2 linked regions of the Anaerobacillus alkaliphilus genome follow. The protein of the gene in region 1 interacts with the protein of each later gene in a pairwise test. Links are inferred from orthologs where the notes say so. Each region holds a gene or a part of one and is shown on either strand. Other genes may lie near its edges.

Evidence for each region. The genes of interacting proteins can lie anywhere in the genome.
Region 2: the proteins of ftsZ (region 1) and ezrA interact in binary tests that used the Bacillus subtilis proteins (3 or more experiments, as listed by UniProt). The link is inferred for Anaerobacillus alkaliphilus from one-to-one orthologs.

What each region holds. Positions count from the first base shown.
Region 1 is NZ_QOUX01000046.1:402,961-406,364, forward strand. What follows is about bases 139-3,058. They hold ftsZ (cell division protein FtsZ), read right to left. Parts: upstream 2,206-3,058; coding sequence 1,072-2,205; downstream 139-1,071. Other genes in these bases: spoIIGA (sigma-E processing peptidase SpoIIGA), read right to left, coding at 139-759; ftsA (cell division protein FtsA), read right to left, coding at 2,257-3,058. Also shown: more of spoIIGA, read right to left, coding at 1-138; more of ftsA, read right to left, coding at 3,059-3,404. UniProt on the Bacillus subtilis protein: Essential cell division protein that forms a contractile ring structure (Z ring) at the future cell division site. The regulation of the ring assembly controls the timing and the location of cell division.
Region 2 is NZ_QOUX01000046.1:917,703-921,028, reverse strand. The notes cover bases 83-2,924. They hold ezrA (septation ring formation regulator EzrA), read left to right. Parts: upstream 83-575; coding sequence 576-2,273; downstream 2,274-2,924. Other genes in these bases: DS745_RS19670 (cysteine desulfurase family protein), read left to right, coding at 2,871-2,924; DS745_RS19675 (hypothetical protein), read left to right, coding at 2,382-2,711; refZ (forespore capture DNA-binding protein RefZ), read left to right, coding at 83-323. In the rest of the region: more of refZ, read left to right, coding at 1-82; more of DS745_RS19670, read left to right, coding at 2,925-3,326. UniProt on the Bacillus subtilis protein: Negative regulator of FtsZ ring formation; modulates the frequency and position of FtsZ ring formation. Inhibits FtsZ ring formation at polar sites. Interacts either with FtsZ or with one of its binding partners to promote depolymerization.

The sequences.
Region 1 (3,404 bases):
AATAAATTGATTTACTTGACCAATCCCTCGATATGGAATAATACATAGTTTTTCCTCCCAGTCTTTGTCAATAACAAAACTCGGATCACCGATCATCTCAGGATGTTTTGCTTGCTGTACTATAGATTTAGGGAATTTATTATGAAGATCGTTCATATCTATTACCATAACGGGCTTTTTTGTTAATGGGTCTTGTAACTGATTGCCACTATCAATTAATCCTTTTAACTGGATTTGCCTATCTAGTATAAATAGATCTACTTGAACGATATCTTCGTACTTCACTTTCCTAACTTCCATTTGCTCAATTCTTTTCCTAGCAAAGAGCCAAATCGTTGGAAATCCAATGACTACTAATAACCAGCTAATTGGAGTTCCTAAACCTGTAGATTTCGTTGTTACTACTCCATTCAAAATAACCATTTCGTTATTAAACATGAAATGTAATGCAATTAACCCACCTCCACAAATGAAGCTAACGAAATAGAATGTTAGGAGATTTTGAATAAAGTATGATATTTTTTTAAATCCGAAAGCAGTAACAACGATGCAAGATGAAAAAATTAACTTAAACATTGGATGATAAAATAACGGGCTTAATGTTGTCATAACTATGAAGATTGAGCTCGACGCGACTAAAGCACCCAAAAGGAGCCGCCATTTCTTAAAGCTTCTTTTTAGTACTAGAGCCGTCAATACTAATAATAATAGGTCAATACAAAAATTTAGAAACCATATGACATCCAGATAAATAGCCATATCGGCTCCTTCCTTAATCGTCAAAGATTAAATCATAGATTTTTGAACAACCTCTTAAAAAGAATTTGAAACTAGTATATCTCACATCGTATTTATAAGTCTGTCAGTTTATGCCGATAGAATCAGAGAAATTTTAGGTTATTTCCACTTAAATTGTCGTCAGGTCTCATTAATTTAAGTTCTACAACAAAGAGATTTGTCAACTGTTTTGTATAATTTTAGTAATAGAGTACAAAAAAAAGAGACTAACTTACTATTTCCTTCTTAAGAAGAAAACAAATAAGTTAGTCTCTTTTACTTTTAGTAAAAGGTTTAACGATTACGACGATTTCTTAAAAACGTTGGAATATCTAATGTATCAACTGATTCCTGCTGTACTGAAGGTTGGCGCTCCGTTGAATACGAGCTTTCTTCATGTTGTTGAGCAACCGGTTTTTTTGTAGCAGCTGGTTTCCCTTGAGTTTGATTTTGTGTTCTTGCCACTTTTGGAACTTCGTCATTAAAGCCAGTTGCAATAACGGTAACTACAATCTCATCTTTAAGATTTTCATTAATTACAGAACCAAAAATCATATTAACTTCTTGATCCGAAGCAGAAGAAACGATTTCGGCAGCTTCATGTACTTCATATAAACTTAAATTTGTTCCACCAGTAATATTCATTAGTACACCTTGTGCACCATCTATTGACGTTTCTAATAATGGACTTGAAATAGCTTTCTTTGCAGCTTCTGTCGCACGATTTTCACCTGTTGCAATACCAATTCCCATTAAAGCAGAACCCTTATCACTCATAATCGTTTTCACATCAGCGAAGTCAAGGTTAATTAACCCTGGAACTGCAATTAAATCGGAAATACCCTGTACACCTTGTCTTAATACATTATCAGCTTCACGGAAAGCCTCGAGCATTGGTGTATTCTTATCAACAATTTCTAATAAACGGTCATTTGGAATAACAATTAAGGTATCTACTTTTTCTTTAAGAGCACTGATACCACCAGCCGCTTGACTAGAACGTTTTCTTCCTTCAAATGTAAACGGACGTGTAACAACACCTACAGTTAAAGCTCCAATTTCTTTAGCAATTTCTGCAATTACTGGTGCAGCACCTGTTCCAGTTCCACCACCCATTCCAGCAGTAATGAAGACCATATCCGAACCAGACAAAATTCCTTCTAAATGTTCGCGACTTTCTTCTGCCGCTTTCTTTCCAACGTCTGGATTAGCACCAGCACCTAATCCACGTGTTAATTTCCCACCTAATTGTAATTTATGCTCCGCCTTCGAAAGATGAAGAGCCTGCGCATCAGTATTCACCGCAATAAACTCTACACCTTGTAAGCCGTTTTCAATCATCCTATTAACAGCGTTACTACCGCCACCGCCAACTCCGATGACTTTAATTTTCGCTAATTGGTCCATATCCATTTCAAACTCTAACATATAAGGTCCCCCAATCGATCATGTCTCGATATCATTTCAGTTAAATTATGGTTATTCAAAAAATACTTTAAACCAACTTGATACTTTCTTTTTAACAGCTTGACCTTGAAGTGCATCCTTCTTTTTAGCAGGAGCCTCTTTTCTGTCTTGCTTGTCTTCAACTTGGATAGTTCCTAACGTGGCAGCTACTTCCTTGCCCTGTATTTTGCTATTACGATGGGCAAATTGTATTAAGCCTACCCCAGTTGTGAATTGAGGTTCACGTACTCCTATATAATCAGGAATAGCAACCCTCACATTATTTTGTAGGATTTCCCTTGCTAACTCAAGTAAACCAGGAATTTTCACCGTCCCACCAGTTAGGACAAATCCTCCTGGTAAGTCTCCATAGCCAAGTCTATAAACCTCATTTTCTATTAACTGTAACATCTCAGCTATGCGAGGTTCAATTATATATGATAACTCATATTGGGAAAATTCTTCCTTTAACTCGCTACCAATTTTTGAAACCTTAAAGGTCTCATCTTTTGATGCTAATTCAATATGGGCATGTCCATATTTAACTTTCACACGTTCAGCTTCTTCAGTAGAAACCCGGAGGCCAATCGCAATATCATTTGTTATATGGTCGCCACCAACAGGTATTACTGTAGTAGTTTGTAGTGTACCTTGCTCAAAGATCGATACACTCATAGAACCACCACCAATATCAACGAGGGCAACTCCTAAACCTTTTTCATCCCTAGACACAGCAACTGAACCTGCTGCTAGTGGTTGTAAGCAAATATCTGCAATATTTAAGCCGGCTCTTTCAACACAGCGTAATAAGTTATGTAAGATTGTTTTAGAACCTGTAATAATGGTTCCTTCCATCTCTAGTCGAACACCTATCATTCCTCTTGGATCAGTAATTTCATCTAGACCGTCAACAATAAATTGCTTTGGTATCACATCAATAATTTCTCGCTCTGGTGGTAGTGAAAAAACTTGAGCAGCATCAATTACCCTTCTGATGTCCTCTTCGCCAATTTCGCGATCAGGACTTGAAACAGCAACAACTCCGTGACATGGTTGAAGTTGAATATGGTTGCCAGATACACCAACAATCACATTTTCTATAGACATGCCAATCATTCTTTCAGCTTGCTCAACTGCACGCTTTATGGATCGAACTGTTTCATCAATATCCACAATAGAAC
Region 2 (3,326 bases), 520 kb from region 1 along the record:
ATCATCTAGCAAGATTTGTGCATCGTGAAGTAACATTAGATTCTACATTAGTCAGGGAACTAATGATGACTTACTTTATGAAAGAAAAACATTTTATGAAAAATATAATTGAAGCAGGAGTAAAACAAAAGGAGTTTCGACCTGTTGCTAGTGATTTTGCCTCAATACAAATCCGAGCGCTTGTAACTATGCCGTATTCACAACCACAATATATCCGTGAAGTCTACCATCTCAATCCACATGAAACGTACTTTAGCCAAAAATATTATAGTCATATTGAAAAGTGGCTTAATGAATTTTTATATAAGTCTGTCCTTGTCTAAAAACATACAATCTTCTAAAAAACAATTAATTGGGTTCATTCTTTTTCATGCGTAGTTCGTATAGAAAGAGGATGAAATTTTTTTTGTTCAAATTAAGAAAAACTTTGAAAAAAATAAGTCAAAAATTGTTATTCATGGTATCATGTTAATATCGAAATTTATCGATTTTTATAATTTAATGATAAAGACAAAATAAAATCTAATTTTCTAGTGAATATTACATAAACAACAATGGTTGATGGAGGCTTAAGAATGCTGCAATATTTTATTTATGCAATTTTAATAGTTATCATAACTATTATCATATACGGAGCTGTTTCAAGAAAAAGAGTTTACAAAGAGGTTGACCGCTTGGAAGGTTGGAAAATAAAAATAATGAATAAACCGGTCACCGATGAAATTGCAAAAATTAAAGGGTTAAATATGTCTGGTGAAACAGAAAAGAAATTTGAAAGTTGGCGGAACGAGTGGGATGAAATTCTTACACTAAAGCTCCCAGACATAGAAGAACGTCTTTTTGATGTAGAAGAAGCTGCAAACAAATACCGATTTGTCAAAGCAAAAAATATGTCTGAGAATATAGCGAGGGAACTAAAGGATATTGAAGAGAGTATCCAATCTATGTTAGACGACGTGAACTTGTTAATAAATAGTGAAGAAGATAATCGTAAACAAATTGATGACATCCGTAAACATTTTAAGGATGTAAAGAAGTATTATAAACAAAATCTTAATATCTTAGGAACTACCGCTTATGCTTTTGAACAAAGATTAGAACTCATTGATCAGTCTTTCCTTAAATACGAGGCAGCCACAAAAGAAGGGAACTACTTTGAGGCTAGAGAAATTCTATTAATGATGAAAGAAGAAATAGATATAGAAAAGTGGAAAATGGATGAGGTTCCTAAAATCTTAGTTCAAATTGAAACAGAAATACCTTCTCAGTTAGACGAAATCTTTCAAGGAATTAGAGAGATGGACGAAGATGGTTATGTAATTGAGCATTTCTCATTTAAGCAAGATCTTCAAGAAATGAAAAATCATTTACATAAGTTGCTACCTCTACTTGAGGAAGGAAATATTGAAGATGCTGCCAATGCAGTTCACGATATTTATAAAGAGATTGATACTGTTTATGAAACTCTTGAACAAGAAGTCTTGGCTAAGCAATACGTAACCTATGAACTACCTGAGGTTAGAGAAGAATTAGAACAATTAAGAAAAGGTTTCTATGATTTAAAGGCTGATGTTGAGACGATAAAGTTGAGTTACAGAATTCCCGAAGAAGAAATCAAGACACATCTGAAACTTGAAAAGCAAATTAAGGAACTTGTGTATAAACTAAGTGTCATTGAAGATGTGGTGGCAAATGATAAACAATCAAACCTAGCCATAAAAGTATTACTTGAAGAATTTAAAGCTGAGTTGAACTCTCGTAAAGAGATCTTAGATGAATGTGTCGAAACGTTAAATTCCTTACGTAGTGACGAAATAAAAGCAAATGAAACGTTGACAGAATTAAGAGCTAAAGTCCGGCAAGCACAAAGGTTAATTAAAAAGAGTAATATTCCAGGATTGCCAGAGCATGTCCTAATTAAATTGGATGAAGCACAGATAAGTTTACAATTAGCGAATTCTAAGTTGGAAACTATTCCACTTGTCATGAATGATGTCAATGAGGCAATGGAGCAAGCCTTAGATACAGTGAACGATGTGTATGATGTAATCTCTAAGACTATTGAGATGGCACTTACTGCAGAGCGAGTGATCCAGTACGGAAATCGATTTAGAAGTAATAATACCTTTGTTCATGTTGAATTACTTAGAGCTGAAGAGATATTCCGCCTTTATCAATACGAGGAGGCACTAGAAATTGCTCTTAATGTCATTGAAGATTTGGAACCACAAGTACTAGAAAAAATAAATAACTACACATTAGAAAAGGTTTAGCGAATAGCTAAGCCTTTTCTATTAAAATGTAGAAGGAATGAAAGAAAATACTTGCTGTTCTATGTGATAAGAGGCTAAAATGGTGAAAAGGAAATTGAGGTGTGTTGGTTGGGAAAATGGGTTTTGCTTTCGTCAACTGGACTTGCATGTCTAACAGTATGGGGTATCGTTATTTGGTCTATTGTTTTTGCTGATAAGCAACAGTATACGAAATTAGAAGAGGTCGAAAGTGTAATTCAGAGTGAAGAATTAGTAGTTCTTACAAAAACTTCATGGGATGAGGTTGTCGATCATGAGGCTGCTGAAATGCCAACCACAATTGCTGCACTTTTCATGCATTACGGTATCACCAAAACCGATGCGTTAAAAATAGCTCCTAACGGGGTCATATCTATTGATGATTTATTAATAATTGTTACTCATAATGACCAACATTAGCTTGTTGGTTTTTTTTCTTTACAATGTTTTAGTTTAACTTAAATGAAGAGATTTGGGAAAACTAAGAAAGTATTGGTACGTTCACCATCATAGTATTTTATTAACAATTTAGATATGATATTATATTTAGATGCGAAGGAAGTGTAAAGGGGTTATACAATGATTTATTTGGACAACAGTGCTACAACTAAGCCATATAAAGAAGTAATTGATACGTATATGAAAGTCTCAGAAATGTATTTTGGAAATCCATCTTCCCTACATACCTTGGGTAAAGAAGCAGAGGTATTATTAGACCAAGCTAGAGATCAAATAGCGAAACTTCTTAAAGTGTCTAAAAAAGAGATCGTGTTTACTTCAGGTGGGACAGAAGGAAACAATTTAGCTATAAAAGGGACAGCTCTTGAACATCAGGGACGTGGAAAGCATTTAATTACGACTAATGTGGAGCATGCGTCTAATTATGAGGCCTTTGGACAATTAGAAAAGTTAGGTTTTGAAGTTACCTACCTTAATGTAAATGAATCCGGAGAAGTAAATATTGAAGAATTAAAAAAATCATTGAAGGATGATACAATTCTAGTGTCAATGATCCATGTGAATAATGAGTTAGGT